DNA from 2 places in the Marinobacter sp. CA1 genome. Region 2 is predicted to be linked to the other one. Evidence: predicted binding sites of a transcription regulator. Region 2 holds the regulator's gene; the other holds the start of a gene.
What was found. The regulator sigma-54, encoded in region 2, starts transcription at its own class of promoters, with help from an activator protein. The targets are predictions, from matches to a motif close to ANTGGCATNNANNTTGCTNT.
Positions count from the first base shown of each region.

Region 1: glnA (glutamate--ammonia ligase) is a predicted target of sigma-54. The motif match lies at 7,778-7,797, and genes of this name have one in related genera.

Region 1 covers NZ_CP071785.1:3,829,590-3,845,054, reverse strand. Annotated here, with positions in the region: gene J2887_RS17580 (iron chelate uptake ABC transporter family permease subunit) at 1-860, shown strand, start outside; gene J2887_RS17575 (ABC transporter ATP-binding protein) at 857-1,633, shown strand; gene J2887_RS17570 (siderophore ABC transporter substrate-binding protein) at 1,630-2,649, shown strand; gene ntrC (nitrogen regulation protein NR(I)) at 2,655-4,082, opposite strand; gene glnL (nitrogen regulation protein NR(II)) at 4,079-5,158, opposite strand; gene J2887_RS17555 (DUF4124 domain-containing protein) at 5,476-6,000, opposite strand; gene glnA (glutamate--ammonia ligase) at 6,209-7,612, opposite strand; gene typA (translational GTPase TypA) at 8,280-10,091, shown strand; gene pip (prolyl aminopeptidase) at 10,285-11,247, shown strand; gene dtd (D-aminoacyl-tRNA deacylase) at 11,360-11,803, shown strand; gene J2887_RS17530 (porin) at 12,312-13,283, shown strand; gene J2887_RS17525 (CYTH domain-containing protein) at 13,391-14,230, shown strand; gene J2887_RS17520 (potassium channel family protein) at 14,240-15,385, opposite strand.
Region 2 covers NZ_CP071785.1:3,148,985-3,164,449, forward strand. Annotated here, with positions in the region: gene hisG (ATP phosphoribosyltransferase) at 1-567, opposite strand, end outside; gene murA (UDP-N-acetylglucosamine 1-carboxyvinyltransferase) at 627-1,889, opposite strand; gene J2887_RS14320 (BolA family protein) at 1,920-2,162, opposite strand; gene J2887_RS14325 (STAS domain-containing protein) at 2,225-2,602, opposite strand; gene J2887_RS14330 (MlaC/ttg2D family ABC transporter substrate-binding protein) at 2,599-3,195, opposite strand; gene mlaD (outer membrane lipid asymmetry maintenance protein MlaD) at 3,360-3,809, opposite strand; gene mlaE (lipid asymmetry maintenance ABC transporter permease subunit MlaE) at 3,828-4,610, opposite strand; gene J2887_RS14345 (ABC transporter ATP-binding protein) at 4,607-5,410, opposite strand; gene J2887_RS14350 (KpsF/GutQ family sugar-phosphate isomerase) at 5,606-6,574, shown strand; gene J2887_RS14355 (KdsC family phosphatase) at 6,574-7,131, shown strand; gene lptC (LPS export ABC transporter periplasmic protein LptC) at 7,131-7,730, shown strand; gene lptA (lipopolysaccharide transport periplasmic protein LptA) at 7,768-8,250, shown strand; gene lptB (LPS export ABC transporter ATP-binding protein) at 8,263-8,988, shown strand; gene J2887_RS14375 (RNA polymerase factor sigma-54) at 9,279-10,793, shown strand; gene hpf (ribosome hibernation promoting factor) at 10,911-11,219, shown strand; gene ptsN (PTS IIA-like nitrogen regulatory protein PtsN) at 11,307-11,771, shown strand; gene rapZ (RNase adapter RapZ) at 11,803-12,681, shown strand; gene J2887_RS14395 (HPr family phosphocarrier protein) at 12,678-12,947, shown strand; gene mgtE (magnesium transporter) at 13,168-14,529, shown strand; gene yjgA (ribosome biogenesis factor YjgA) at 14,559-15,086, shown strand; gene J2887_RS14410 (carbon-nitrogen hydrolase family protein) at 15,092-15,465, opposite strand, start outside.

The sequences.
Region 1 (15,465 bases), 680 kb from region 2:
ACTACATCATTCCCAAACGGTTGCTGCGGCTGGCGGCCATAGGGCTGGGCGGTGTCTGCATTGCGTTCTCCGCCATTGTGTTCCAGAGCATCGCCGGCAACCGGATTCTGACACCGGCAATCATGGGCTATGAGTCGGTTTACCTGCTGTTCCAGGCGCTGCTGGTGTGGCTGTTGGGCACCAGCAGCCTGATGCTGATGGGCCAGAACGGCAACTTCTTTGCGTCGGTGCTGCTGATGCTGGCCTATTCCTGGGTGATCCATCGCTGGCTGTTCCGGGATGGCCGCAGCAACGTCTATTTCCTGCTGTTGCTGGGGCTGGTGCTGACCATGGTGATCAGCACCCTGACCCAGTTTATCCAGGTCACGGTCAGTCCCGGTGAGTTCGCTGTCCTTCAGGGCTACAACGAGGCGTCATTCAATCGGGTTCGTCCCGGGCAGCTGGGCTATGCGGCGGTGCTGGTGCTGCTGGTGGCCGGTGTGATGCTGCGCTCCCGGGCGCTGCTGGATGTGATTGCCCTGGGACGGGAGCAGGCCCTGTCGCTGGGGGTGGATTACCCCCGTTGTGTCCGTCAGCAGCTGTTCCTGGTGGCGGTGCTGGTGGCCATCTCCACCAGTCTGGTGGGGCCGACGGCCTTTATGGGGATTTTTGTGGCCAATCTGGCCTACGCCCTTGCGGGCACTACCCGCCATCGGGCCACCCTGCCCATGGCCAGCGCGGTGGCCGTCGGGCTGTTCATCCTGGCCCAGTTGCTGGTGGAGCAGGTGCTCAACTATCGCACCACCGTGACGATCCTGATCAACCTGATCTGCGGTGGCTACTTTCTGGCGTTAATGATCCGGACCCGAGGTCGCGCATGATTTCCGTACACAACCTGTCCAAACGCTATGGTGGCCGCACCGTACTGGCGGATGTCTCCACCCGCTTTCCGGCGCGTCAGGTCACCTCGCTGATCGGCCCCAACGGCGCCGGCAAGACCACCCTGCTGATGATGCTGGCGCGGTTGCTGTCGCCGGATCAGGGCGAGATCCGGCTGGCGGAGCAGCCGGTCCACGACATCCGCCTGGCCGACTACGCCCGGCGAGTAGCCACCCTGCGACAGTCTCCGGACATCAACCTGAGGCTGACGGTGGAGGAACTGGTGGGGTTTGGCCGTTTTCCCTACAGTCGAGGCACCCTCACCGAAGCCGATCGGCACGCGGTGGCTGATGCCATCGATTTCCTCTCACTGACGCCACTGCGCCAGGCCTATATTGACGAGCTCAGCGGCGGGCAGCGGCAGATGGCCTTCCTGGCCATGACCATTGCCCAGCAAACCGACTGTCTGCTGCTGGACGAGCCCCTCAACAACCTCGACATGAAACACGCGGTGCAGATCATGCGGGCCCTTCGCCGGCTGTGTGACGAGCAGGGACGGACGGTGATTCTGGTGATCCACGACATCAACTTTGCCGCCAACTACTCAGACCGCATTGTCGCCCTCAAACAGGGGCGGCTCCATTTCAGTGGTCCGGTGGCGGACACCGTCACCGAAGCCCGGCTGAAGGATCTTTACGACCTCGAGTTCGACATTGTCCGCAGCGAGCGGGGCCGTTTGTGCAATTACTTCAACCCACAGGGAGACTGGTCATGAAACTGGAAACACTTTACCCCCGCTGGTGGTCTGCGCTGGTGGCGGCTGCGGTGCTGGGGCTGGCAGGCTGTGAGCCGTCGGCATCGGCGGATGGCAATCCCAGTCCGCAGGCGTCGTCAGCCGCCCAGGCCGAGTACCAGCCCATCACCGTGCAGCATGCACTGGGGGAAACGACCATTGAGCAGCTGCCCAGGCGGGTGGTGGCGTTCGACATGAACGACGTCGATTCGCTGGATCAATTGGGGGTGCCTGTGGCCGGCATGCCCAAGGATTATGTGCCGGATTTCCTGGCGTCCTACCGGGATGATGCCGGGGTTGAGGACCTGGGGGCGATCGTCCGGCCCAATCTGGAGCGAGTGTACGCCCTGAAACCGGACCTGATCCTGATCTCGCCGGTTCAGGCCCAGTATTACGATGAGCTGAGTGAGATTGCGCCGACCCTGCACTTCGACTGGGACCTGCTGAACGAACAGGGAAGCTACATCGACATTGCCAAGGATCACCTGCTGACCCTGGGGCGGATTTTCCAGAAGCAAGCCCTGGCGCGGGAGAAGGTGGCGGAGATCAGCGCCGGCGTTGAGCGCGCCCGGTCGGTGACGGCAGGGCGGCCGGAAACCGCGCTGATCGTGATGCACAACAATGGTGCGTATAGTTCGTTCGGCATCCGGTCCCGTTATGGCTTTGTGTTCGACACCCTTGGGGTCAAGCCGGCCAGCCGGAACATCGAGCCGGGTCTGCACGGCCAGCCCATATCCAATGAATTCATCAGCGCCGTGGACCCGGACATCCTTTATGTCATTGACCGTACCGCGGTGATGGAGCGCAAGGCGACGTTGACCATGGCCACCATGGCCAACCCGCTGCTGCAGCAGACCCGGGCCTGGAAGGCCGGGCGGGTGGTGTTTGTTGATGCCCAGACCTGGTATGTCACGGCGGCCAGCGTGACCTCCCTGGGGATCATTGTGGACGAGGTGATCCAGGGCTATCGGACCACCCCGGCAAGCCCCGGGGCCTGAGGCCATCAATCGTCCGGATGGCCCTCGTGGTCCATGCCCAGTTCGTTGATCTTGCGGGTCAGGGTGTTGCGGCCCCAGCCCAGCAGGATGGAGGCGTCCCGCCGGCGGCCGCCGGTGTGCTTGAGCGCGGTTTCGATCATGATGCGCTCGAACTCGGGGACTGCCACATCCAGCAGGCCCTTGTGGCCGCGTTTGAGTTCCTGTTCCGCCCAGTTGCGCAGGCCTTCCTGCCAGGTCTGGCCGGTGGCCGGGGTTTCGGATTGCTGCAGCAGTTCCGGCGGCAGGTCGTCGATGTGGATCTCGCGACCGCTGGCCATCACGGTGAGCCAGCGGCAGGTGTTCTCAAGCTGACGGACGTTGCCGGGCCAGGGCAGGGTGGTGAGGTACTCCTCCGCTTCCGGGCGCAGCAGTTTGGGCTCCACTGCCAGTTCCCGGGCGGCCCGTTTGAGAAAGTGCTGCATCAGCCGGGGAATGTCTTCGCGGCGTTCCGCCAGTTTGGGCAGGTGTACCCGGATGACGTTGAGGCGGTGAAACAGGTCTTCCCGGAACGAGCCGTCCTGCACCAGTCTCTCCAGATCCTGGTGCGTGGCGGCAATGATCCGCACGTCCACCTTGATGGGAGTGGTGCCCCCCACCCGGTAGAACTCGCCGTCGGCGAGCACCCGCAGCAGCCGGGTCTGGGTATCCGCAGGCATGTCCCCGATCTCGTCCAGAAACAGGGTGCCGCCGTTGGCCTGCTCGAAGCGGCCATGGCGGGCGGCACCGGCACCGGTAAAAGCGCCCTTTTCGTGGCCAAACAGCTCGGACTCAATCAGATCCTTGGGAATCGCCGCCATGTTCAGGGCGATGAACGGGTGGCTGGCCCGGGGGCTGTGATTGTGCAGGGCCTGGGCCACCAGTTCCTTGCCGGTCCCGCTCTCGCCGTTGATCAGCACGGTGATATTGGAGTGTGACAGCCGCCCGATGGCGCGAAACACCTCCTGCATCGCCGGTGCCTCGCCGATGATTTCGGCATTACGCTGGCTGGCCTCGACGGCCGGCTCGCTGGTGGCGCGACGCTCGTGGCTGTGGGCCACGGCACGCTTGACCAGCGCCACCGCGTCATCCACATCAAACGGTTTAGGCAGGTACTCGAAGGCCCCGGTCTGGTAGCTGGTGACGGCGCTGTCCAGGTCGGAATGGGCGGTCATGATGATGACCGGCAGGTCGGGATGGTGCTCGACAATGTTCGACAGCAGGGTGATGCCATCGACACCCGGCATGCGGATGTCACTGATGATGGCGTCCGGCTGCTCGTGCTCCAGGCGGGTGATGATGCTCTCGCCGTTTTCAAAAACCCGTGGTTTCATGTCGGCCTGGCTCAGGGCGCGCTCCAGCACCCAGCGAATGCTGCGATCGTCGTCGATGATCCAGACGTTTGCCGATTGGCTCATGCTTGGTCCTCCAGGGGCAGGAAGATGATGAAGTCGGTTTGGCCGGGCTCGCTCTCACATTCCACGAGCCCATTGTGCTGGCCAATGATGCTTTGGGTGATCGACAGTCCCAGGCCGGTACCGCTGGCCCGGCCGCTGATCATGGGGTAGAAGATGTTCTGCAGCAGTTCCGGGGGAATGCCGGGACCGTTGTCGATAACGTCAATGCGGCACACCAGCCGGTGACGGGTGTGGCCGATGGTGAACTGGCGCAGGGCGCGGGTGCGGAAGGTGATGGTGGGCGGTTCCTCACGGCTGTTGTCGTGGTGCTCAAAGGCGGCCTCCATGGCGTTGCGGGCGATGTTGAGCACCGCCTGAATCAGCTGTTCCTTGTCTCCCTGGAACTCGGGCAGGCTGGGGTCGTAGTCGCGACGGAAGCGGATTTCGCCACGGCTTTCCGCCTCCAGCAGGGTTCTCACCCGTTCCAGAATCTCGTGAATGTTGGTCGGTGCCATCCGTAATGCGCGGTTGGGTCCCAGCATCCGGTCCACCAGACTGCGCAGCCGGTCGGCCTCGTTGATGATGACCTGGGTGTACTCCCGCTGGCCTTCGTCGATCAGTTCCCGGTCGAGCAGTTGTGCCGCGCCACGGATTCCGCCCAGCGGGTTCTTGATCTCGTGGGCCATGCCCCGGACCAGGATGCGGCTGGTTTCCTGTTTGGCAATGATCTCCTCCTCCCGGGTGATGCGAAGCAAGCGGTCCCGGGGCTGGATCTCCACCAACAGTTCCGGTTTCTGGCTGCCGGTCGGTGACACCGAGTAGTCCACCGTCAGCCGGGTACCGGAGGTCAACAGGAATTCGGCTTCACGCTTGGTGTAGGACTGGCCATTGAGGGCGGCGGCGTGAAGGGTGTCGAGGGCTTCTTCGGATTCCACCAGCAGGTCCACCACCGGGTTACCCTGGGCACGGGTGATACTGGTCTCAAACAGGCTTTCGGCCGATGGATTGAGGTATTGCACGTTGAGTTTTGCATCCAGCACCAGCACCGCCGTGGTGAGGTTGTCCAGAAGGTGTTTGTAGCCAGCAGACGTCGCCATGATTCTCCCCTTGGTATGCAGGGCGTTTCTGCAAGAAGTGAACCACTTTGGCCCAAAAGCCCTGACGGGATCGAAATGAGTGCACCGCCCCAGCCTTAATACGGCACGGAGACCGGCAGGGTGCCGTGTTGCGGGGCGTTCACCGCGGCACGGGGGTGATCTGTCCTGGCCGGAGACGGTCACAGCGGGGCGCGGTACAAGAGGCGCGCCCTGCGTTGGCACAGAGTATGGCCGCTATTTGGTGCGGGCGCACCATTTTGGTGCCTTGTCGGCAGGGGCGCCGGCAGGGAGGGCGCCAGGGTATGGCGCCGGTTCGGTTAATTCTGCGCGGACGGCCGGTGGATGGTGAAGGAGATGCTGTTGCCACTCTGGACGCGGACGCCATCGCTGTTGATCACATGCACGTCGGCCTGGTGGGTACCGCGGAAGACATTGCGCACCATCACCGAACCCGAGCTGGACTGGCCGACCGGGGCGCCATCCAGGGCAACCTCGAACAGGTGACCCTCACGCAAGGCCGGGCTGCTGCTGACCTGGAATTCCACGTCACCGTTGCCACTGTGGAATGCGGTGTCATTGCCTGGCGATACAAAGCGGATGCTGTCGTAAGGCTGGGCGTTGGTATCGCCGGCCCCCGGCGCCGCTTCTGTCTGGGTGACATCTTCCAGTTTGGGCAGGGTAATGGTTGTGATTGGCTTGACCTCCACCGTCTCGGACTGGTCACTGGCTTCGTCTGAGTAGGTGACGTTGCCGTACTGATCCACGCTGCGGTAGATCTCGGCAAACGCCGGTGAAGTCAGTGCCGTCAGTGCGCCGGCGAATACTGCAATCCTTGGTGTCATAGCCCTGGTCCGTTGTGGTTATTGGGATCGAGAGACTGCGTAAGCCTCTTCTGGATTATCGGTAGCGCAATCGGACATTGCAACGCCATGGGTTTTGCCCTTGGTTACAAAGCGTTAAGGCTCGGCTGTCGGTACCGCTTTGAGTTGGCAAACGGGCATAAAAAAGCCCCGCACAGGGCGGGGCTAGGCACTGCGTCATCCGTCAGGATCAGCAGGAGTAGTACATGTCGAACTCGACCGGGTGAGTGGTCATGTTCAGGCGCTCGATCTCGCCGCGCTTGAGGTCAACGAATCCGGCAATCATGTCTTCGGTGAACACGCCGCCACGGGTCAGGAACTCGTGGTCCGCTTCCAGGCAGTCCAGTGCTTCCTGGAAGGTGCCGGCAACCGTCGGAATGTTCAGGGCTTCTTCTTTCGGCAGATCGTACAGATCCTTGTCCATGGCATCGCCCGGGTGGATCTTGTTCTGGATACCGTCGAGGCCGGCCATCATCAGGGCTGCGAACGCCAGGTACGGGTTGGCGGCCGGGTCCGGGAAGCGGACTTCCACGCGACGGGCTTTCGGGCTGTTGACGTACGGGATACGGATGGAGGCAGAGCGGTTACGGGCGGAGTAGGCCAGCATAACCGGTGCTTCGAAGCCCGGCACCAGACGCTTGTAGCTGTTGGTGGAGGAGTTGGTGAAGGCGTTGATGGCCTTGGCGTGCTTGATGATACCGCCGATGTAGTACAGGGCGGTTTCGCTCAGGCCAGCGTAGCCGTCGCCAGCGAAGATGTTCTTGCCGTCCTTGTTAAGGGACATGTGCACATGCATGCCGGAGCCGTTGTCACCAACCACAGGCTTGGGCATGAAGGTCGCGGTCTTGCCGTAGGCGTGGGCGACGTTATGCACGCAGTACTTGAGGATCTGAACTTCGTCGGCCTTCTTCACCAGGGTGTTGGCGCCAACACCGATTTCGCACTGGCCGGCGGTGCCCACTTCGTGGTGATGAACCTCGATTTCCAGGCCCATGGACTCCATGGCGGCACACATCGCGCCACGCAGGTCGTGCAGGCTGTCAACCGGTGGCACCGGGAAGTAACCGCCTTTCACGCCCGGACGGTGACCGATGTTGTTGCGGTCGAAGTCTTCGCCGGAAACCCACGCCGCTTCTTCGGAGTGGATGGAGTACATGGCGCCGCTCATGTCGACGTTCCATTTCACCGAATCGAATACGAAGAACTCCGGCTCCGGGCCAAACAGGGCGCCATCGGCGATGCCGGTGGACTTCAGGTACTCTTCGGCGCGACGGGCAACGGAGCGGGGATCACGCTCATAGCCCTGCATGGTGGTCGGCTCGACGATGTCACAGGTGATGTTCAGCGTGGTTTCTTCGGTGAACGGGTCGAGAACGGAGCTTTCGTCGTCCGGCATCAGAATCATGTCGGATTCGTTGATGCCCTTCCAGCCGGCGATTGAGGAGCCGTCGAACATCTTGCCGTCGGTGAAGAAATCCTCGTCCACTTCGGTGGCCGGCAGGGTCACGTGCTGCTCTTTACCGCGGCTGTCGGTGAACCGGAGGTCAATCCACTTAACTTCGTGCTCTTTGATCAGGTCAATCGTCTTGGACATTATGCAAGCTCCGTTGTTTAGCCCGCAGGCGGGCGTGTCGGTGTTCTTTGTTGCGTTTGGCCGGCGCTCCCGCCTCAGTGCGTGGGCCGGCGCAGCCTTGTTATCAGGTGGGCGTAGCTTATCAGAAGCAACAGACGCTCACCTTCAAAATTGGTTGCGTAAGACAAAGCAGGGTCCGTGCCAGTTTTTCGTGCATGCGCCAGAACAGCGCAGTGACGGGCCCTGGCTGTCGGGCAGATGCGCTTTCGGGGCGCAAAACGCCGTGTCACGAGCGTAGCTCAACACCAAAATGGTGCAAACCCCTTGGGTGATGCACTTAAATGGTGCGCCAGGGTGTTTGTCGTCGTGGGAATTACCTGCCAATTGCGACCATTATTCATACTAACGACATCAAGTTTCCGTTATACTGCGCGCCGCCTCACCGACCCTGTTCCTGAACGGGCACCGCATACCTTCTGTTTGGTTTCTGCTGGCACTGGCTGTGCCACTCAAAAGTGTCCCTGGGGGAGGAGAGGCCTGGCCGCCGCGCTTGACTGTGCTTTCGTTGTCAGCAAGCGATGTCCGGGCCGGTTCTTTTACTTAACGGATTTGAGACGGTGTGCGTGTGGTCGGGAACGACCGCCGCCTGAGACCTCTCAGGTCAGTACGCATGCCGCAGGATATTGTTGTGATTGAGAATCTTCGTAATATCGCCATCATCGCCCACGTCGACCATGGCAAAACCACCCTGGTGGACCAGCTGTTGCGCCAGTCTGGCACTCTGGACCGTAAAGAGCTCGAGAATGAGCGCGTTATGGACTCCAACGACCAGGAAAAAGAGCGTGGCATCACCATCCTGGCGAAGAACACTGCGCTGAAGTGGAAAGACTACGACATCAACATCGTGGACACCCCGGGACACGCCGACTTCGGTGGTGAGGTCGAGCGGGTAATGAGTATGGTGGACAGTGTGCTTCTGGTGGTGGATTCCATCGACGGCCCGATGCCGCAGACCCGCTTTGTTACCCAGAAAGCGTTCGACGCAGGTCTGAACCCGATCGTGGTGGTCAACAAGATCGACCGTCCGGGCGCGCGTCCGGACTGGGTCGTGGATCAGGTATTCGACCTGTTCGATGCCCTGGGTGCCACCGACGAGCAGCTGGATTTCCCGATTGTCTACGCCAGCGCCCTCAACGGCATCGCCGGCGAGGACCACGAGAAGCTGGACGACAACATGGATGCGGTCTTCCAGGCCATCGTGGACCATGTTCCTGCGCCCAATGTTGATCTGGACGGCCCGTTCCAGATGCAGATCTCCCAGCTCGACTACAACAGTTTCCTGGGTGTGATCGGCATCGGCCGGATCATGCGCGGCAAGGTGACCACCAACTCTCCGGTCACCGCCATTGGCGCGGACGGCAAGAAACGCAATGGCCGGATTCTCAAGATCATGGGCCATTCCGGGCTGCAGCGGGTTGAGGTTGAAGAGGCTCAGGCCGGCGACATCGTCTGTGTCAGCGGTCTGGATGAGCTGTACATCTCCGACACCCTGTGCGACCAGAGTGCCGTTGAGGCGCTGCCGCCGCTGACGGTGGATGAGCCTACCGTGTCCATGACCTTCCAGGTCAACGACTCGCCGTTCGCCGGCAAGGAAGGCAAGTACGTCACCAGCCGCAACATCAAGGAGCGCCTCGAGAAGGAGCTGCTGCACAACGTGGCGCTGCGGGTGGAAGAAGGGGACTCCGCCGACAAGTTCAAGGTATCTGGCCGGGGTGAGCTGCACCTGTCGGTGCTGATCGAGAACATGCGCCGGGAGAACTTCGAGCTGGCGGTGGGACGTCCGGAAGTGGTGATCCGCGAAATCGACGGCGAGAAGCAGGAGCCGTACGAGAACGTCATCGTCGACATTGAGGAAGAGCACCAGGGCCCGCTGATGGAGCAGATGGGACTGCGCAGGGGTGAGCTGACCAACATGACGCCGGATGGCAAGGGCCGCATGCGCCTGGAATACACCATTCCGGCCCGTGGTCTGATCGGCTTCCGCAACACCTTCCTGACCATGACGTCCGGTAGCGGTATCCTGACCTCCACCTTCAGCCACTATGGTCCGATCAAGGCGGGTGATGTCACCAGTCGTCAGAACGGTGTGATTGTGTCAATGGCAACAGGTACCGCGTTGACCTACTCACTGGAGACCCTGCAGAGCCGTGGCAAGCTGTTCCTCGACCCCGGCCAGGAAATCTACGAAGGCCAGCTCTGTGGTATTCACAGCCGTGATAACGATCTGGTGGTGAACCCGACCAAGGGCAAGAAGCTGGATAACATGCGTGCCTCTGGCAAGGACGAGGTTATCGGGCTGGTGCCGCCGATCAAGCACACCCTGGAGCAGGCGCTTGAGTTCATCGATGACGATGAGCTGGTGGAAGTGACGCCGAAATCGATCCGGTTGCGCAAGAAGCTGCTGACCGAGAACGAGCGCAAGCGCGCCAACAAGGGCTGATCGGGACGCCGAGCTGACCGGCCCGGGTGATTGCTCGGGCCCGGTCAGGTTTGGCAGAGCGGATTGGTTTGGTGGAAGGGGTGGCCTCAGGGTCACCCCTTTCGCGTTTTGGGCGAGGCAAAGCGTTTCATGTCATACTGCTTCGATGTCGACGACAGGCACCTTTCATTAATGGACACCAGGTGATGCCTCCATGTTGAACCTTTACCCAGAACTCCGTCCCAATGCCCGTCACCGCCTCAAGGTGACGCCTCCCCACGAGCTCTACCTGGAAGAAAGCGGCAATCCCGAGGGGATTCCGGTGCTGGTGGTCCACGGCGGCCCCGGGGGCGGCTGTGAGGACTACTACCGGCGGTTCTTCGATGCCGAACGTTATCGCATCATCCTGCTGGATCAGCGTGGGGCCGGTCGCTCCACGCCTCTGGCGGAGCTGGCGGACAATACCACCGCCGATCTGGTGGCGGACATGGAGCAGGTCCGGCAGTTTCTGGGCATTGATCGCTGGGTGCTGTTCGGCGGAAGCTGGGGCTCCACCCTCAGTCTGGTCTACGCCGAACAGTATCCGGAGCGGGTGATGGGACTGGTGCTGAGGGGCATTTTCCTGTGCCGGCCCCAGGACATTCACTGGTTCTATCAGGAAGGCGCCAGTCGGGTGTTCCCGGATTACTGGCGCGACTTCCTGGCACCGATCCCGGAGGCGGAGCGGGGCGATCTGGTGTCGGCCTACTACCGGCGTCTGACCAGCAACAACGAGTTGGAGCAGATTCAGGCAGCCAAGGCCTGGTCTATCTGGGAGGGGCGGTGTGCCACCCTGCACCCGAATCCGGCGGTGGTGGACCATTTCGGTCATCCCCACGTTGCCATCGCACTGGCGCGAATCGAGTGCCATTACTTCATGAATCGGGCCTTTCTGGAACCGGACCAGATTCTCAACAATGCCGGTGCGCTGGCTGGAATTCCCTGCATCATCGTCCATGGCCGCTACGATATGGTGTGTCCGCTGGACAATGCCCTGGCGCTGAGCCAGGCATGGCCTGACGCGGATCTGCGCATCATTCGCGACGCGGGCCATTCCGCCTCCGAACCGGCGATCGTCGATGCCCTGATGCACGCCGTCGATGAGGTGGTTCAGAAGACCCAGGAAACGACTTCCTGAGTGATTCTCGCCGGCTCTGTTACGATTGGTAAAGCAATTTCCGGGGCTGGCAGTTGCAGGAAAAGTGACGTGGTCGTTAGAATCTGTGCTCCTAGATTCAAACGGATACGTTATGAAGGGGTTGATACAGCGGGTAAAACAGGCCAGTGTGACCGTCGAAGGTCACCGGCTCTCGGAGATTGATACCGGGTTGCTGCTGTTGCTGGGGGTTGAGCGCGAAGACGGTGAGGCCCAGGTGCAGTCGCTGTGCCGAAAGATTCTGTCCTACCGTGTGTTCCCTGATGACCAGGGGCGAATGAATCGCAGCCTCCAGGATATAAAAGGGGGGCTGCTGGTTGTCCCCCAGTTTACCCTTGCCGCTGATACTCGCTCCGGAACCCGCCCCGGCTTTTCTTCCGCCGCTCCCCCTGATCAAGCCAATGAACTCTATCTACGCTTTATCGCCTCCGCCAGGGCTGCCCTGGGTACAGAGCTTGTGGGTGAGGGACGGTTTGGTGCAGACATGCAGGTAGCGTTGGTAAACGATGGTCCGGTCACGTTCTTGCTGGAAGTGTGAGTCGTGCCAACCTCGGGGTTGTAACCGTACGATCCAAACTGGTGCATTCGTTCGTGCTGGACTTGCCCGGGAAAAGGTCGTCCGGCGCCTTTGCTGAGCTATCACTCTGAAAGCCGTGAAGAAAGGCTAAGTTGGTCCCAGGTTTGAATGGTCAGTTGGATGGGCAGTTGGCTATAAAACAGCCATGAACTGTCACGAAACGGACTAAAAAATCTGGTAGAAATGTTTGCAAATGTGAAAACCTTGTATTAAAACGAATTCATCATGCAGTGCTTTAATTAAAGCCTGTAAGTAGCTGACGCTTAAGGAGCGAAGGCGAATCCCGGTGGTCTTGGCCACGGTGGTTCCAATGCCGTTAACACTTAAGTCGTCATTTACTATTTGTCATGAAAGTGACATGTTTACGACACACAATCGGGCCCGTTCCTGGCTCGATTGTCGAAGTCAAAAAAGAACGGGTAGAACCCGACGCTAAAACCTGAGTTAACTCAAAAAAGGAAGACGCAACATGAAGAAGACGCTCATCGCATCTGCTATCGCAGCGGCAACCTTCTCCGCTTCTGCCCTGGCCGCAGACAACATGCCGACCGTATACGGCAACATCCAGTACGCACTGGCACACGACAACTTCGACGGTGGTCCTTCCACAGTTGATCATTTCGACAACGGCTCCACCCTGGGTGTGAAGCACAGCCACGAAATTGCCCCGGGCCTGGAAGGTTTCTTCAAGCTGGAGCTGGACGGCTTTGACGCTGACGACAAGACCAAAGGCCGCGGCCGAGTTCGTCTTGACGAAGCCTACATCGGTGTTAAGGGTGACAGCTTCGGTAAGATCTGGGTAGGTTCTGACGACTCCCTGTACGAGCGCAAGATCGACCAGATTGCCAACTTCTACGAAGTTGGTTCAATCAACGTCGGTGGTGCATACAGCACTGGCGAAGGCGACCTGATCCAATACGAAACCCCGTCTTTCGGTGGCCTGACTCTGGGCGCCGCTGTTCAGGTTAACGGTGACGTTGAAAACGCCGAGAAGTCCTATCCGTACCAGCTGGCGGCTGCCTACGAAATGGGCGGTGTTGAGCTGGCTCTGGCCATGGACTCCAACGACAACCACGACGGTAATGCCGAGAACACCTACGGCCTGCGTGCTGCCTACGGTGCAGACAGCTTCACTGTTTCTGCCGAGTACCAGACCCGTAAAGACGCTTACGACGTAGCGGGCCTGATGGGCGTTTACACCATCGGTGCCAACCAGTTCGCGCTGTCTTACGAGCTGGCTACTGCTGACGATGCCAACGACACAGAGCGTGATACTGTGACCCTGCAGGCGCTGCACAACGTGTCTGACAACATGTACGTCTACTTTGAAGGCTACCTGGGTGGCGGTGACGAAGTGTATGAGTACACCGACAGTCAGGGCAACACCGCCTCCACCGACGAGCGTTCCATCGCTTCTGTTGGTGCGGTCTACTACTTCTGATTCAGCTAACCTGAGTTGGAACGTGGAATGAAACGGCGACCCTCGGGTCGCCGTTTTTTTTGGCGATGTGTATGCTGGCGGAAACGGACTCTGCCCCAAGGTGCACCATGGCCCAGGAACTTGAAATCAAGCTGACCCTATCCCCCGCGACCGCTGAAGCGGCCTTCCAATGGCTCAGCGAGCTGCCCGAGGCGGCGGCCGGTGAGACCAAGGCCCTCATCAACACCTATTTCGATACCCCCAAGGCCGAGCTCAATCGTCAGCGTGCTGCTTTACGGGTACGCCGTGCCGGCGACCGTTACATCCAGACCCTGAAAACCCAGGGCGAGTTTCGCGCCGGCGCCCATCGCCGTCAGGAATGGGAGTGGCCGCTGACGGGCACCCGTCTCAATCTGGGCCTGCTGGCAGATACACCGCTGGCGGAGGGGATCAACCTGGCGGAGCTGGAGCCGGTGTTCGAAACCAACTTCGAACGTCGTATTGTCATGCTGGAGGAGGGCGACACGTTGATCGAGTGCGCCTTTGATCTGGGGCGGGTCATTGCCGGTGACCAGAGCCGGCCGTTGTGTGAGGTGGAATTCGAGCTGAAGGCGGGGGATGAACGGCGACTGTTGCATTGGGCCTCCCGGCTGTCGGCGGCGTATAGCTGCTTTCTCAATCTGATCAGCAAAGCGGAGCAGGGTTACTTCCTGGCGGGCCTGCATGACCCCTCTCCGCTGGCCCCGGACAGCGATGCCCTGACCCGGCTGTGCCACGGTGTGAGCGTCGGCTGGCTCACCGGCGCACTGACCGATGAACTGCGCCTGGCGCTGGACGATGTGCTGGCGGGTTATGAGGGCGTTCTCAGCGAGGCTCAAAAGACCGATCTGCGACGACTCCGCGACAGCCCTGACCCAGAGGTTGTAGAGAACCTGGGGGCTCTCCAGCTGGCGCTGATCAACACCTGAGACCGCGCATCAGGTGTTGCCGGCACGCTCCTGCATTTCATGCCACTTGGCTACGAACTGGCGGTAGCGATCCAGCGCTTCCTCCACTACGGCGACGGTGGGTGTGTCCTGGGATTTGACCAGCACAATGAGGCCCTTGCCCTCGATCTCCTCGTCCACTGGAGGGTGGCAGATGACCTCACCATCGCCGTTTATGTAGGCGAGGGCGGTACCGATGCCATGACGGATCAGTGCGCTGACAATGTCTGCCCAGTTTAGGTCATCCAGGACAATGTCGTAACGATGGGGATGATCCTGTTCGTAGTTGAACAGGTCCTCGAGTACTCGCTCCGAGCCAGGGGCAACCACTGCTTTCACCATGATTTCCGGGTAGGTACGCACTGGCCGGATCACCGTCCGAATCCCCAGCGGCTGGAAACGGGAGCGGTTTTCATCCCGTACCACCTCGGCGATTACCCGGCCACCGAGGTTGGCTTCGCTGAGCCGATGGGCGATGTCAAAGGTCAGGCTGTCGGAGTGGGGGTCGGACTCGTCGGCCGCCAGCAGCAGGATGTGTTTGGCGTCGCCGGCGTGAACAGCCCGGAGCGCTTCCGGGTCGCTGCCGGAGCCGTGATAGTGGATCAAACCCAGATCCGTCAGCTCCGGCGGTAGCCCGTTGGGGTACTGGCGGGTGAGGATCTGGATGGGAATACTATGGTATTCCGGCACTGCCCGTATCTGTTTGGCAATGCGCATGAAATATTGCTCGCCGCCGTGGCGGGGGGTGTTGATGATCACGATGTGGTCTTTCATGGGGTAGATCCAGCGTCCAGTAACGATTCGTTCGCGCCGGTAGAACCGGTACTCAATGAAGTCGCTCACAATCAGGGTGAGCAGGGTAATCGCCGCCACGAACATCAGCGCAATGGTGCTGAGTCGGCCGACGACCGTTTGTGGGGCGTAGTCACCATAGCCAACGGTGACGACCGTGGTCATGGTCAGCCAGGCGGCCTCGAACAGCGACAGCGGTTCCACCGACCATAGAATCAGTACCTGACAGACCATCAGTCCGCCGAGGATCAGGAACAGCCGTTTCATCCGGCTGCGGATAATACTGGCCATGGGCAAGTGGGCGAGCTGATGTTCCGGGTTCAGGGGCCGACGGTCTCGAAGCATGTATAGTCTGGTCCGGTGAATGGTAGTGTTCGTCTTACGCCCACTGGCGTGCGATTCGCAGGGGCTTTGGCGACAATATA
Region 2 (15,465 bases):
TGAGGCCCGGTTGGCCACCAGGCGGGTACTGATGTGTTCAATCAGCTCCCGGGGCTCCAGGCCGTTGGCTTTGAGGGTGTTGCCGGTATCGACAATGTCAACAATCTCATCCGCCAGCCCGAGAATCGGGGCCAGCTCCATAGCGCCGTAGAGCTTGATGATATCGGCCTGGCGGCCCTGGGCGGCGTAATAACGACGAGCCAGGTTGACGAACTTGGTGGCTACCCGCACACGCCCCTGGGGGGCTTCCTGCCCCTTGGGGCCGGCCGTCATCAGCCGGCAGCGGGAGATATTCAGATCCAGCGGCTCGTAAAGGCCGTCGCCACCGTGCTCCATCAGTACGTCTTTGCCGGTCACGCCCAGATCGGCGCCGCCGTACTGGACGTAGGTGGGCACATCAGTGGCCCGGATAATGAGGATACGGACGTTGGGGTCGGTGGTCGGAAACACCAGCTTGCGGGACTTCTTGATGTCGTCGACCAGCTCAATGCCGGCCTCCTTCAACAGGGGCAGGGTCTCCTCAAGAATACGCCCCTTGGACAGGGCGATGGTGATGCTGTCAGTCATTGTGCCTTCCGCTTGTTTGTTGTCACGCCTGGCCACAGCCTTTGACCGCGGCCAGGTTGTCACGCTGGCAGGCGACGAATGCTACCGCCCAACAGTTGCAGTTTCTCTTCAATACACTCGTAACCACGGTCGATGTGGTAGATCCGGTCTACCACGGTATCGCCGTCTGCCACCAGGCCGGCAATCACCAGGCTCGCCGATGCCCGCAGGTCGGTCGCCATAACCGGTGCACCATGGAGGTGGTCAACGCCCTTGATGATTGCCGCGTTGCCTTCCAGGGTAATGTCTGCGCCCATGCGAATCAGCTCCTGCAGATGCATGAAGCGATTCTCAAACACCGTCTCGACGATGGTTCCGGTACCCTCGGCGACGGTGTTCATGGCGGCGAACTGGGCCTGCATGTCGGTGGGAAACGCCGGATACGGTGCGGTCCGCAGGCTGACAGCGCGGGGCCGGTTGCCCTTCATGTCCAGCTCGATCCAGTTGTTGCCGTGGCAGATGGTGGCGCCCGCCTCTTCCAGCTTCAGCAGCACCGCTTCCAGCAGGTCTTCACGGGTATCCTTGAGCTTGACCCGCCCGCCGGTCGCCGCTGCGGCCACCAGGTAAGTCCCGGTTTCCACCCGATCCGGCAGAACGTCATAGTGGCAGCCATGCAACCGCTCGACGCCATGAATCTCGATGGTGGCAGTACCGTGACCACGGATATCGGCGCCCATGGCAATCAGGCATTCCGCCAGATCCACCACTTCCGGTTCCCGCGCCGCATTTTCAAGGATGGTTTTGCCGTCAGCCAGCGCCGCAGCCATCATCAGATTCTCGGTGCCGGTCACGGTGACGGTATCGAGGAAGATGTGGGCACCTTTCAGGCGACCGTTGGAGCGCGCCTTGATGTAGCCATTCTCAACCTTGACCTCGGCGCCCATCTGCTGGAGCCCGTGGATGTGCAGGTTGACCGGCCGGCTGCCGATGGCGCAGCCACCAGGCAGCGACACTTCCGCCTCGCCAAAGTGGGCCACCAGCGGTCCCAGCACCAGGATCGACGCCCGCATGGTTTTAACCAGCTCGTAGGGGGCGTGGAAATGCTTGATGGTGTTGGCGTGCACCTCGACGCTCATTTTCTCGTCGATCATCAGCTCCACCCCCATACGACCGAGCAGCTCGATCATGGTGGTGATGTCATTGAGGTGCGGCAGGTTGCCTACGGTGACAGGTTCGTCCGCCAGCAGGGTCGCGGCCAGGATCGGCAATGCCGAGTTCTTGGCACCGGAAATGCGGATCTCGCCATCAAGCGGCTTGCGGCCACGAATCAGTAGTTTGTCCAAAATCGTCTTCCTGTTGCACGTGGGCCAGAATCAGGCCTGGCGGGCGGCCCATTGAGCGGGAGTAAATGCTTTGATGGTCAGCGCGTGGATGGTGCCTTCGGCCAACTGCTGCTCAAGGGCGCCGTAGATCAGCTGTTGTTTCTTAACCGGCGACAGACCTTCAAATCGGTCTCCCACCGCCACCACCAGGTAGTGATTGCCTTCACTCTGAACGTCAATCTCACAATCCGGCAATGCCTGTTTTACCAGCTCGGCGACTTCGCGGGCTTCCATAGAACGGTCCTCGGGGGAAAATCAATACAAGGCGGGAATTGTACCCAATAATCGAACGCAGGTCAGCCGGCGGCTGGATGGGGAGCAGCAGGATGGCTGGCGGTATCGGGAGCGGGTTCAGGCGTGCTGTCCGGCTGCAGGCCGGCAAGGCAGTGATCTACCCCGCCCAGGGCTGCCAGCGCGACCAAGTCATCCGGGGCATTACAATAGCGCAACGGTCGCTGTTGCGCCGCTGCCAATCGCTGCCAACACAGCAGCAGCGACAACAGCACACTGCTGGCGCCGGTCACACCAGCAAGGTCCAGCTCCAGCAGGCCCTCACCCTGACGAATGCGGGCGTCGCCGTCTCGGCGCAGGGCCAGCACGGAGTCGGGCGTGATCACACCGCTCAACGCCAGTGCACCGCCCGCTCCTGTGAGTTCACAAGGGGCTCCGGTCACGAACCGGCGGCCTCGTCTTCCAGCTGCTCGACAGCGCCAGTCCAGCCATCAATCACCGCCTGCACATCGCCGCGGTTCTGTTCCATTTCCTGGCTGAACCGGTCGCGGAACGCCAGACCGATGTTGATGCCTTCCACAATGACATTTTCCATCATCCAGTCCTGACCTTCCTTGCGATACATGGAGTAGGTCACCGGGTACCGGTTGCCCTCGGCGGTGATGACTTCCATCAGCACCGAGGCCCGCTCGTCATTGCTGGGATTGATCTGGGCTTCCTTGATCTCGATCTGGAAATCCTGGGACTGCACCAGAGCCTGGGCGTAGCTGTCGAACAGGCTGCGCTTGAACTTCTCGACGAAGGCATCCCGCTGCTCCGGTGAGGCCTGGCGCGCGTAACGCCCCATCACCCGTGCCGCGATCCGACGGAAATCGACAAAGTCGTCCAGCGTGTCTTCCATATTGTGGTAGAACGCCTCGGGATCACTGTCGTAGAGGCCCTTCTCAGCGTTGAGTTTGGACACCAGTTTCTGGGTGCTGTCATCGACATACTGACGCAGCGCCTCGTCGGCACTGACCGTCACGGAGAACATCATCACCAATACCGCCAGCGTCCATCTGGATACGGATTGCGCCATCACTTGCATAACCTACTCCCTTGTTTCAATAATCTTGTTTCTTGCCTTGGGCCCGGGCATGGCCCGAGCCTTGCCGAATCGGTCGACTCTGATTCTGGATGGCCCTCACAACCATCGGGCAATCAGCGGCCGGAGGCAAAGTTGCTGATTACCCGCTCCAGGTTCAACGCGGACTGGGTTGAATAGAAGACATCACCATCTTTCATGGGGTCTTCCTCTATACCCACCGAAATATCAATGTACTGCTCCCCCAGCAATCCGGATGTACGTATTATCGCGGAACTGTCGCTGGGAATGTTTTTCACCGACGCATCGATTTCCAGCGTTGCCTTGGCCTGGAACGTCTCCGGATCGAGCACCACCTCGCGGATGTGCCCCACCGTGACCCCTGCCATCGACACCCGCCCGCGGGCCGACAAGCCGCCGGCGTCATTGAAGCGGGCGTAAACCGTGTAGGTATCGGCCCTCGCCCCCGGTGCCAGTCCGCTGACCTGCAGGGCCAGGAACAGCAGCGCCGCACACCCCGCCACCATAAACAGCCCCACCAGGATTTCCGTAGTCCGTGTCGTCATGACGCTCCCAAAGCCCCCTTAAAAGCCGCCGAACATCACGGCGGTCAAGACAAAATCCAGCCCCAGTACCGCCAGCGAGGAATACACCACTGTGCGGGTGGTCGCCGCACTGATACCCGCCGACGTGGGCACACAATCGTAGCCCTGGAATACCGCGATCCAGGAGCAGACCACTCCAAACACCAGACTCTTGATCAAGCCATTGACCACGTCATCCAGGAATGCCACGGAGGACTGCATGCTGCTCCAGAACGATCCGGCATAGACGCCCAGCCAGTCGACGCCAACCAGCATGCCGCCCCAGATGCCCACCGCAGAAAAAATCATTGCCAGCACCGGCATAGCGATGAAGCCTGCCCAGAGCCGCGGGGCCGCGACTCGTCGCAATGGATCCACGCCCATCATTTCCAGACTGGCGAGCTGTTCGGTGGCCTTCATCAGACCAATCTCGGCCGTGAGCGCCGAACCTGCGCGGCCAGCGAACAACAAGGCTGTCACCACCGGCCCGAGCTCCCGCACCAGGGTCAGTGCAATCATCTGGCCAATGGCCTCTTCGCTGCCGTAGTCGCTGAGAATCGTGTATCCCTGCAACCCCAGCACCATGCCAATAAACAGTCCGGAGACCACTACGATCGCCAGTGACAATACCCCGACGGCATACAACTGTTTGATCAACAGGCGGAAACCGCCATTCTGGCCGGGCGCGCCCCAGAGCGCGCCAGACAGAAACAGACCGGCGCGCCCCCAGGTCGACAGCAGCGTCAACCCATAGCGGCCCAGCCTCGCCAGGGCATCCGTCATTGGCCATTCCCCCAGTCGGTGGCCCGATCCGGCGCCGGATAATGGAATGGCACCGGCCCATCGGGCTGCCCCTGAAGGAATTGCTGCACCTGCTCCGAGCCATGCTGGCGCAGCTCGTCCGGTGTGCCCTCACCGATCACCCGGCCATCGGCAATGATGAAGGCGTGATGGCAGATGCTGAAAGATTCCGGCACGTCGTGGGATACCAGAACGCTGGTCAGACCCATGGTGCGATTGAGGTCACGGATCAGCTTCACCAAGACCCCCATGGCAATCGGGTCCTGGCCGGCAAAGGGTTCGTCGTACATGATCAGCGCCGGATCAAGGGCAATACTGCGGGCCAGTGCGACCCGTCGGGTCATACCGCCGGACAGCTCTGCCGGCATCAGGTCCCGGGCACCGCGCAGACCAACGGCTTCCAGCTTCATCAGAACGATATCGCGAATCATGTCGTCCGGCAGCCGGGTGTGGACCCGGAGGGGAAAGGCGACATTCTCAAACACCGACAGATCGGTAAACAGGGCGCCGCTCTGGAACAGCATGCCCATGGTCTCCCGCAACCGGTAAAGCGCCTTACGACCCAGTTTCGGCACTTCCTCGCCATCCACCAGAACCCGGCCTGACGACGGCTTCAGCTGGCCACCGATCATTTTCAGCAGGGTGGTCTTACCGGTGCCGCTGGGGCCCATGATGGCTGAGATTCGCCCCCGTGGGATCGACAACGACACACCGTCAAAAATCGTGCGACCGTTGCGGGCGAAGACAACGTCTTCCAGGACAATATGGGGAGAAGGGTCCATGACAGAATCTGGCGGCTATCCAAGCTGGAACGGTTGGCGCTTACAGTATGCCAAGGCTGCCGCAAGCTCAATCGCCGGATCGCAAAAATATCCTGATGGCAACGATCAGTTAATCTGAATAAGCCCGCCCCGGACTTCGCTCAGCCCTGAAAGTGGTATACTGCCGCCACATCCGCCAGAACACCCGGACAGATTATGACCAGCAGTTTCAGGGACGCCGCCCTACAGGCCATCGCCATTGAACGCGACGCCATCGACGCCCTCACCGACCGGATTGACCAATCGTTTACCCTTGCCTGCGAAATCATCATGGCCTGCCAGGGCCGGGTGGTGGTGACCGGCATGGGCAAATCCGGACACATTGGCAAAAAGATCGCAGCCACCCTGGCCAGCACCGGCACTCCGGCTTTCTATGTTCATCCCGGCGAAGCCAGCCACGGCGACCTGGGCATGATCACCGGACAGGACGTGGTACTGGCGATCTCCAACTCCGGCAACACCAGTGAAGTGCTCACCATCCTGCCCCTGATCAAGCGCATGGGCGCGCCGCTGATCAGCATGACCGGCAACACCGACTCGGTGCTGGCACGGGAGGCCGAAGCCAACCTGGACATCAGCGTCGATCAGGAAGCCTGCCCCCTGGGACTGGCCCCCACCTCCAGCACCACCGCCACCCTGGTGATGGGCGACGCCCTCGCCGTAGCACTGCTGGATCGGCGCGGATTCAGTGCCGAAGACTTTGCCTTCTCCCACCCCGGCGGTAGCCTCGGTCGTCGCCTGCTGCTGCGGGTCAGTGACATCATGCATACCGGCGAACGCATTCCCCGGGTGGGCGAAGACACCCCGCTCAGCGGCGCGCTGCTGGAAATCTCCCTCAAGGGACTGGGCATGACCACCGTCATCGACGGCCAGGGCGGACTCAGTGGCATCTTCACCGATGGCGACCTGCGTCGCACCCTGGATCGCCCGGTGGACATTCACGCGACACCGATTGCCGACGTCATGACCCGCAACGGCAAGACCATTCGCGACGACCAGCTCGCCGCCGAGGCCCTCAACATCATGGAAGAACTCAAGATCAACGCCCTGCCAGTGGTCAACCGTGACGGCCAACTGACCGGCGCCATCAACATGCATGACCTGCTGCGGGCGGGGGTAATCTGATGACCACGCAAACACCCACCTGGCCTGTTGAACTGATGGCCCGGGCCGCCGACGTCCGCCTGCTGGCCCTGGACGTCGACGGCGTCATGACCGACGGCACCCTGCTGTTCAGCGCCGAGGGCGACGAACTCAAGGCCTTCAACATTCTCGACGGCCTCGGCATCAAACTGCTGATGCAGGCCGGCGTGACCGTTGCAGTCATCACCGGTCGCAGCTCGCCGCTCACCGAACGACGCATGAACAGCCTGGGCATTCCCCACCTGATGCAGGGCCGGGAGGACAAACTCACCGCCCTGAGGGAGCTGGCCGGCCAATTGCAGATGCCGGCGGCGCACATTGCCTATATGGGAGATGACCTGCCCGACCTGGCCGCCATCCAGCACGCCGGCCTGGGCCTGACGGTACCAAACGGCCACTGGTATGTGCGCCAGCACGCCGACCACTGCACCACGGTGCCGGGCGGCGCCGGCGCGGTGCGGGAAGTCTGCGACCTGATCCTCGCAGCCCAGGGCCAGCTGGACCAGTGCCTGGCCCACTATCTGGAGCCGACCGCCTGATGCTCAATACCCTGCTATTCAATAGCAAGGTGCGCTCGCTGGCGCTGCTGACCTGTGCGCTGGTGCTGGCCTCCCTGCTCTGGCGCTCTGACCAGCCACCGGAGCCACTGCAAGCGGAAGGGCTGCGCGGCCCAAGCGAACCGGACGGTTTCGTAATCAATGGCGACTATCGCTCCTTCGACAGCAATGGCGATCTCGCCATTCGCCTCAGCAGTCCCCGCATCGAGCAGTTTGAAGCCAGTGAACGCGCCACCCTAGTGGAACCCGAGGCGATTCTCCAGGATCAGCCATCAGACAGCCCCTGGCAACTCACCGCCCGGCGTGGCGACTTTCATCAGGCAACCGGCCAGCTTTCGCTCAACGGCAATGTGGTTGTCACCCGACCGCTCCAAGACGGCCAGGCCGCCACCCTGAGCACCGAACACTTGACGCTGGACAACCGCAGCCGCACCGTACACACCAATGCACCCGTCACCCTCACAGACGCGTTTGGCACTACCCGTGCCACCGGTATGACCGCCTGGATCGACGACCGGGTGCTGGAACTGACGTCAAAGGTAGAAGGACACTATGAGCCTGCCCCAAACCCGACCCCTTAAGCGAGTGAGCCGCACGTGCACAGCCGTCCTTGCCAGCGTGCTGCTGGCATCCCCGGCGGCGGCCTTTGATCTGGACTCCGACGCCCCGATCACCGTCAACGCCGCCCACGCCCGCCTGGATGACAGTCAGGGTGTGGCCACCTACACCGGCGATGTCGTGGTCGCCCAGCAGGGCACCCGCCTCAGCGCCGACAAGGTGGTGCTGTACCGGGACGACCAGGGCCTGAGCCGCATCGAGGCCACCGGCACCCCCGCCCGCTACTCCCAGGCAACCGCAGGCCAGACCGCCGCCACCGAGGCCAGCGCCGAGCGCATCATCTACAACGCCACCGAAAGCCAGCTGACGTTCGAGCGCAACGCCATGATTGAGCAGTCCGGCAACCTGTTCCGCGGCAACCGCATTCTCTACGACACCCGCAATCGGGTGGTCACGGCCGAGGGCGATAACGGCGGCAATGGCGAGGGCCGGGTGGAAATGGTCATTCAGCCCCGCGGCCGCGCCCAGAGCGACAGCAACTAGACAGGAACCAAGATGGCAGTGCTCCGCGCCAGCAACCTGGCAAAAAGCTACAAGCAGAAGAAAGTGGTCCTCGACGTCTCCCTGGAGATCCGCAGCGGGGAAATTGTCGGCCTGCTGGGGCCGAACGGTGCCGGCAAGACCACCTGCTTCTACATGATCGTCGGTCTGGTACCGTCGGACAAGGGACGCATCACCCTGGACAGCCAGGACATCACTCCCCTGCCGATGCATGGCCGTGCCCGCAAGGGCATTGGCTACCTGCCCCAGGAAGCCTCGGTGTTCCGCAAGCTGAGCGTGCGGGACAACATCATGGCGATTCTGGAAACCCGCAGCGACCTCAAGCGCGCCGACCGCGAGCAAAAACTGGAGGACCTGCTGGCGGAGTTCCACATCACCCACATCCGCGACAGCCTGGGCATGGCCCTGTCCGGGGGCGAGCGCCGGCGGGTGGAGATCGCCCGCGCACTGGCGATGGAGCCGGCCTTCATCCTGCTGGACGAACCGTTTGCCGGTGTAGACCCCATCTCGGTCAGTGACATCAAGCAGATCATTCGCCACCTGCGGGATAAGGGCATCGGCGTACTGATCACCGACCACAACGTGCGCGAAACCCTGGATATCTGCGAGAACGCCTACATCGTCAGTGGCGGCCACATCATCGCCTCCGGCTCGTCCGAGGACATCCTGGCCAACCAACAGGTCAAGGAAGTTTACCTCGGTAACGAATTCAAACTATGACCCTCCCCAAATGCATTGATTTCTGACGTCAGTTTGTCGACCATCAAGTCTTCGCAACGCTGCCTGCTGGTATCTTGAGAACGTGGATTGCGGATAAACCGTCTACACTCGATACAGGCCAGCGGCAGCCGGCCAGATTGTCTTGCCCACCACAAGCAAGTACACTCGGCAGAAAAATTGCTTGTAAAAGCAACTTCGCATGACGCAAGACTTTTTAGGCTCACCAGGCATGACCGGTTGGTGATATCCCGCCTGCCAGGCACACCGGTGACGGAACTGACATCATGGTAATGAAAGCCTCACTTCAGCTAAAACTGGGCCAAAGCCTGACCATGACGCCCCAGTTGCAACAGGCGATCAGGCTGCTTCAACTCTCCACCCTGGATCTCCAGCAGGAAATCCAACAGGCGCTGGATTCCAACCCCATGCTGGAAACCCAGGAAGACGACGACCGCGCCGAGGCAGAGCAGAACGACGACCGCAACGACGCTGAAGACGGTCAGGACCAGGACGCCAGCGCCACCGCAGATGACAGCTGGGATGACGACAGCAGCCAGGAGTGGGAGGCCGACAACAACGGCTCCGAGAACATTCCCGACGACCTGCCGGTCGATACCGCCTGGGACGACATCTACCAGCCCTCTCCTGCCCCCGCCAGCCGCGGCGACGATGAGGGTGACAGCGATTTCGAGTCCCGCAACTCGGTCTCCGAGACCCTTCACGATCATCTGGAATGGCAGCTCAACCTGACCCCCATGGGTGACCGGGACCGGGCCATTGCCCACGCCCTGCTGGACGCAGTGGACGAGCGCGGCTACCTGACCTCCCCGCTGGACGAAATCCACTCCGGGTTGATGGACGACGCCGACGAGGACCCGGTGGAGCTCGACGAGATCGAAGCGGTACTGCGTCGGCTGCAGCATTTCGACCCCGCCGGTGTGTTTGCCCGCGATCTGCAGGAATGCCTGCTGATCCAGCTCAACCAGCTGCCACCTGACACCCCCTGGCTGCCCCAGGCTCGCCTGGTGATCACTCACTACATCAACCTGCTGGGCAACCGCGACTACGCCCAACTGCTGCGGCGCAGCCGGCTGAAAGAAGACCAGCTGCGGGACGTTCTGGCCTTGATCACCCAGCTCAACCCGCGCCCGGGCAGCGCCATTGATCAGGCTGAGCCGGATTACGTCATTCCCGATGTCATCGTGCGCAAGCACCAGGGACGCTGGCGGGTGGAACTGAACCCGGAGATTGCGCCGCGCATTCGCGTCAACGCCAGCTACGCGTCGTTGATCCGCCGGGCCGACAGCAGCGCCGACAACACCTACATGCGGGACCAGCTGCAGGAAGCCAAGTGGTTCATCAAGAGCCTGCAGAGCCGCAACGAAACCCTGCTCAAGGTGGCCACCCGCATTGTTGAGCACCAGCAGGGCTTCCTCGATCACGGCGAGGAGGCGATGAAGCCACTGATCCTCTCCGACATCGCCCAAGCGGTGGAAATGCATGAATCCACGATTTCCCGGGTCACCACCCAGAAGTACATGCATACCCCCCGGGGCATCTTCGAGCTGAAGTACTTTTTCTCCAGCCACGTCAGCACCGATGAGGGCGGAGAATGCTCGTCCACCGCCATCCGGGCGATGATCAAAAAACTGATTGCAGCAGAAACCCCAAAAAAGCCATTGAGCGACAGCAAAATTGCCGCCATGCTAGGGGAACAGGGAATCAAAGTGGCCCGGCGCACCGTCGCCAAGTATCGGGAGGCCATGCACATTCCCCCGTCAAACGAACGGAAGAGATTGGTGTAGGCCAGGGAGCGCTCACCAGCGCGGCTCTGGCCCGAAGGGATCTACCGCCGCGGGGAAACACCGCGGCAACCCCGCCAGTGATCGTAGTCGCTGGCAAGCCGACAATAGGAGACGCCTATGCAACTCAATATTTCAGGTCATCACGTCGAACTGACAGCTCCCCTCAAAGAGTACGTCTCTGGCAAGTTCGAAAAGCTTGAACGGCATTTCGATCACATCAGTAACTGTCAGGTGACTCTGGAAGTCGAGAAGGTCCGCCAGATGGCGGAAGCCACGTTGCATGTAATTGGCGGTGAGATCCACGCCAAGGCCGAAAACGAAGACATGTATGCAGCCATCGACGCTCTTGTGGACAAGCTGGATCGACAGATCCTGAAACACAAGGAAAAAAATATTGATCGTATGCATGGAAACGGCGCCCGCTAAACGGTAGCCTTGCCCACACCTGAACTGATCGAGCTGCGGTACGTCTGACGTATCGCAGCCTTTTTTTTACGGAACCACTGTCTATCCATGACGGACACATCACTCACCATCGAAACCATCCTGACCCCGGAGCTTGCCCGCTGCCGTGTTGCCGGCACCAGCAAGAAGCGGGTTCTGGAATTCATCTCCGAGAGCATCCACCAGCAGTATCCCGATCTGGATGCCGGGCAGATTTTCAACAACCTGGTTGCCCGCGAACGCCTGGGCAGCACCGGTATTGGGCAGGGCATTGCGATCCCCCACTGTCGGCTGGATGGCTGCAGCCAGGTCATCGGTGTGCTGGTCACCCTGGAGGAAGGCGTTGGTTTCGATGCCATCGACAACCAACCGGTGGATCTGCTGTTTACCCTGATCGTCCCCAAGGAAGCCACCAGCGAGCACCTGGAACTGCTGAGCCAGCTGGCCGAGAAGTTCAATGAACAGTCGTTCTGTAACGAACTGAGACAGTGCAGCGACAACGAGACCCTGTACAATCGAATGATAGGCGCCTAACAGCAGACTGATCACTCAAGGGTGATGGACTATGAAACTGATCATCGTCAGCGGCCGCTCCGGCTCGGGTAAGAGTACCGCGCTGCATGTACTTGAAGACCTTGGTTTCTACTGCATCGACAACCTGCCCATCGGACTGCTGTTCCCTCTTACCCGGGAAGCCACCGCTCAGGAGAGCACCGGGCGGCTGAAGAAAATCGCCGTCAGCATCGATGCCCGTAACCTGTCGGATGAGATCGCCAACTTCGAGGACATCCACCACCAGCTGACCCAGACCGGCGCCACCATCGAGACCATCTTCCTTGATGCCACCGACCAGGCACTGCTGCAGCGCTTCCACGCCACCCGCCGCAAACACCCCCTGAGCAACGACCGCACCTCCCTGAAAGAGGCCATCACCAGTGAGAAACACCTGCTGGAACCCATTGCCAGCCTGGCGGATCTCTACGTCGACACCACCGAACTGTCGATCTACGAGCTGCGGGACATGGTCAAACAACGGGTGATCGGCCGGCGGGAACAGGAAATGGCGCTGCTGATCCAGTCCTTTGGCTTCAAGCACGGGGTGCCGGTGGATTCCGATTACGTCTTTGATGTCCGCTGCCTGCCCAATCCCTACTGGGATGCCAGCCTGCGCAAGTTTACCGGCATCGACCAACCGGTAATCGACTTCCTCGAACACGAGGCCATGACCACCAAGCTCACGGACGATATCATTCAGTTCCTGGATTCCTGGCTGCCATCATTCGGCCAGAGCAACCGCAGTTACATGACCATTTCCATTGGCTGTACCGGTGGCCAGCACCGCTCGGTGTACGTCTGCGAGAAAGTCGGCGCCTACTTCGCGGAACGCTACAACAACGTCCAGGTCCGTCATACCGAACTGCCACACCTGAAACGCAGCCTATGATTCGCCAGCAAGTCACCATCATCAACAAGCTGGGCCTGCACGCCCGCGCTGCCGCCAAACTGGTGGCCACCGCCTCGGAATTCGAAAGCAGTATCCAGATCTGCAAGGGCAGCCAGCAGGTGGACGCCAAGAGCATCATGCCCGTCATGATGCTGGCCGCCAGCAAAGGCACCGACCTTGAACTCAACATTGAAGGTCCCGACGAGCAGCAGGCGCTCGATCAGCTGGTCGCCCTGATCAACGACTACTTCGGCGAGGGCGAATAGCGCCCCGCCCCGCCAGCACGCAGGTTTCTACGGCATTCACCTACAACGCTTTCTCACCACTGCAACGTAAGTCCGCTATACTACGTAAGTTTATCAGCTACGCCCGGTAGCCTGGCTGCTGGAGACCCTGGCCGCATAGCAGATGGTCGTGGGCACCTCCCCAGCGCAGGATTACCGTCGGCAGCGCTGATGGTCATTTGGGCAGAAAGTTGGGTGATCAATGACGGACATTCTGGAACAAAGCCAGGCTCGCCAGCGTCTCCGCTCCCTCGGAGAAGCTCTGGACAGTGGTGCCCTTAAACAGGTTGCCCGCATCCTCAATGGCGGCCTCAGTCCCAGTGATATTGCCCACCTGCTGGAATCCTCCCCGCCCCGCCAGCGCGCCCTGCTGTGGAACCTGGTGGACAAGAACCTGGAAGGGGAAGTCCTCCAGTACCTGAGCGACGACATCCGGGGTTATTTCCTCAGCCAGCTGAACGCCCAGGAACTGGCCAACATCATTGAGGACTTCGAGTCCGACGACCTCGCCGACCTGCTGCAGCAGTTGCCGGACACGGTGATCCAGGAAGTCCTGGACACCATGGACGAACAGGACCGGCAACGGGTCGAGGAAGTCCTAGCCTACCCGGAGGACACCGCCGGCGGCCTGATGAATACGGACACCATCACGGTGCGTCCGGACATCAGCATCGACGTGGTTCTGCGTTATCTGCGCCGTCACCGCAACCTGCCGCCAATGACCGACAGCCTGATTGTGGTCAGCCGGAAAGACCAGTTCATCGGCATGCTGCCCATCACCAAGATGTTGGTGAGCAATCCCGCTACCACGGTGCGGGAAGTCATGGACACCGACATTGAGCCGATTCCGGTCACCCTGGCGGACACCCAGGTCGCCACCCTGTTCGAGCGCTACGACCTCATCTCCGCGCCGGTGGTTGACGACGACGGCAACCTGCTGGGCCGGATCACCATCGATGACGTGGTCGACGTTATCCGGGAGGACGCCGATCACTCGCTGATGAGCATGGCCGGCCTGGACGAAGACGAAGACACCTTCGCCCCGGTGCTCAAGACCACCCGGCGCCGGGCGGTGTGGCTCGGCATCAACCTGATTACCGCATTCATCGCCTCCGCCGTTATCGGCCTGTTCGAGGATACCATCGAGAAGGTGGTGGCGCTGGCGGTGCTGATGCCCATTGTGGCCAGCATGGGCGGCATTGCCGGCAGCCAGACCCTGACCCTGGTGATCCGCGGCATGGCCGTGGGCCAGATCAGTGGCGCCAACGTCAAATGGCTGCTGAACCGGGAGTTTCTGGTGGGCATGCTCAACGGTCTGTTATGGGCCGTGGTGGTCGCTACCGCCGCCACCGCCTGGTTCCGCGATCCGGTGATCGGTGTGGTGATTGCCGCAGCGCTGGTCATCAATCTGCTGGGAGCGGCCTTTGTCGGCACCGTACTGCCGCTGTTCCTGAAGTCGCGGAACATCGACCCGGCCCTGGCCGGGGGCGTGATACTCACCACCGTAACCGATGTGGTAGGATTCATGTCCTTCCTTGGGTTGGCCACGGTGTTTTACGCCTGAGCCCGCCCCGGCCACACCAGGAACCGAGCATGACCGAACAGCCATACGACGACAGCGAACAGGAATGGGGCAAGAGCAAGTCCCAGCTTAAACGTGAGATGCAGGACCTGCAGGATCTGGGCAAGCAGATGCTGGCCCTGTCCAACGAGCAGCTCGCCACTCTGCCAATCGGCGACACCCTGCGCCGTGCGATCGAGGAATCCCATCGCATCCGTCAGAACGAGGCCCGTCGCCGCCACCTGCAATACATTGGCAAGGTCATGCGCCAGGAAGACGATATCGATGCCCTGCGTCGCGCTATCGGCGCGTTTCACGCGGGCAGCGAGGAGCACACCCGGCGTCTGCACCTGGCGGAGCGCTGGCGGGATCGCATGGTTCAGGAGGGCGACAGCGCCGTTGGGGAGTTTCTGGACTACTGCCCCGCCGCCGACATCCAGCACCTTCGTAACCTGGCCCGCAACGCCCGCCGTGAAGCTCAGCAGGAAAAGAACACCGGCCAGGGCAAGAAACTTTTCCGCTACCTGCGGGAATGCATCGACGAGGGCGAACGCGACTAGGTACGCTATAGCCGCCGGTGATCCCAGACCGGCATGCGCTGGCGCACCTCCTGCAACCGCCGGGGGTCGAGCGCAGCCATGACCCAACCCGGGCCCTCCTCCTGCCGCTCTGCCACCACCGATCCCCAGGGATCGACAATCATGGAGTGGCCATAGGTCCGGCGCCGGGGGCTGTTGTACCCCCCCTGCCCGGCAGCCACCAGCCAGCACTGGTTCTCAATGGCCCGGGCACGGATCAGCGGATGCCAGTGAGCATCCCCGGTGGTGTAGGTAAAGGCACTGGGCAAGGCCACCCAATCCGCCTGTTGCTGACGCAGTGCCCGGAACAGCTCCGGAAACCTCAGGTCGTAGCAGATTGCCAGCCCCAGACGACCGGCAG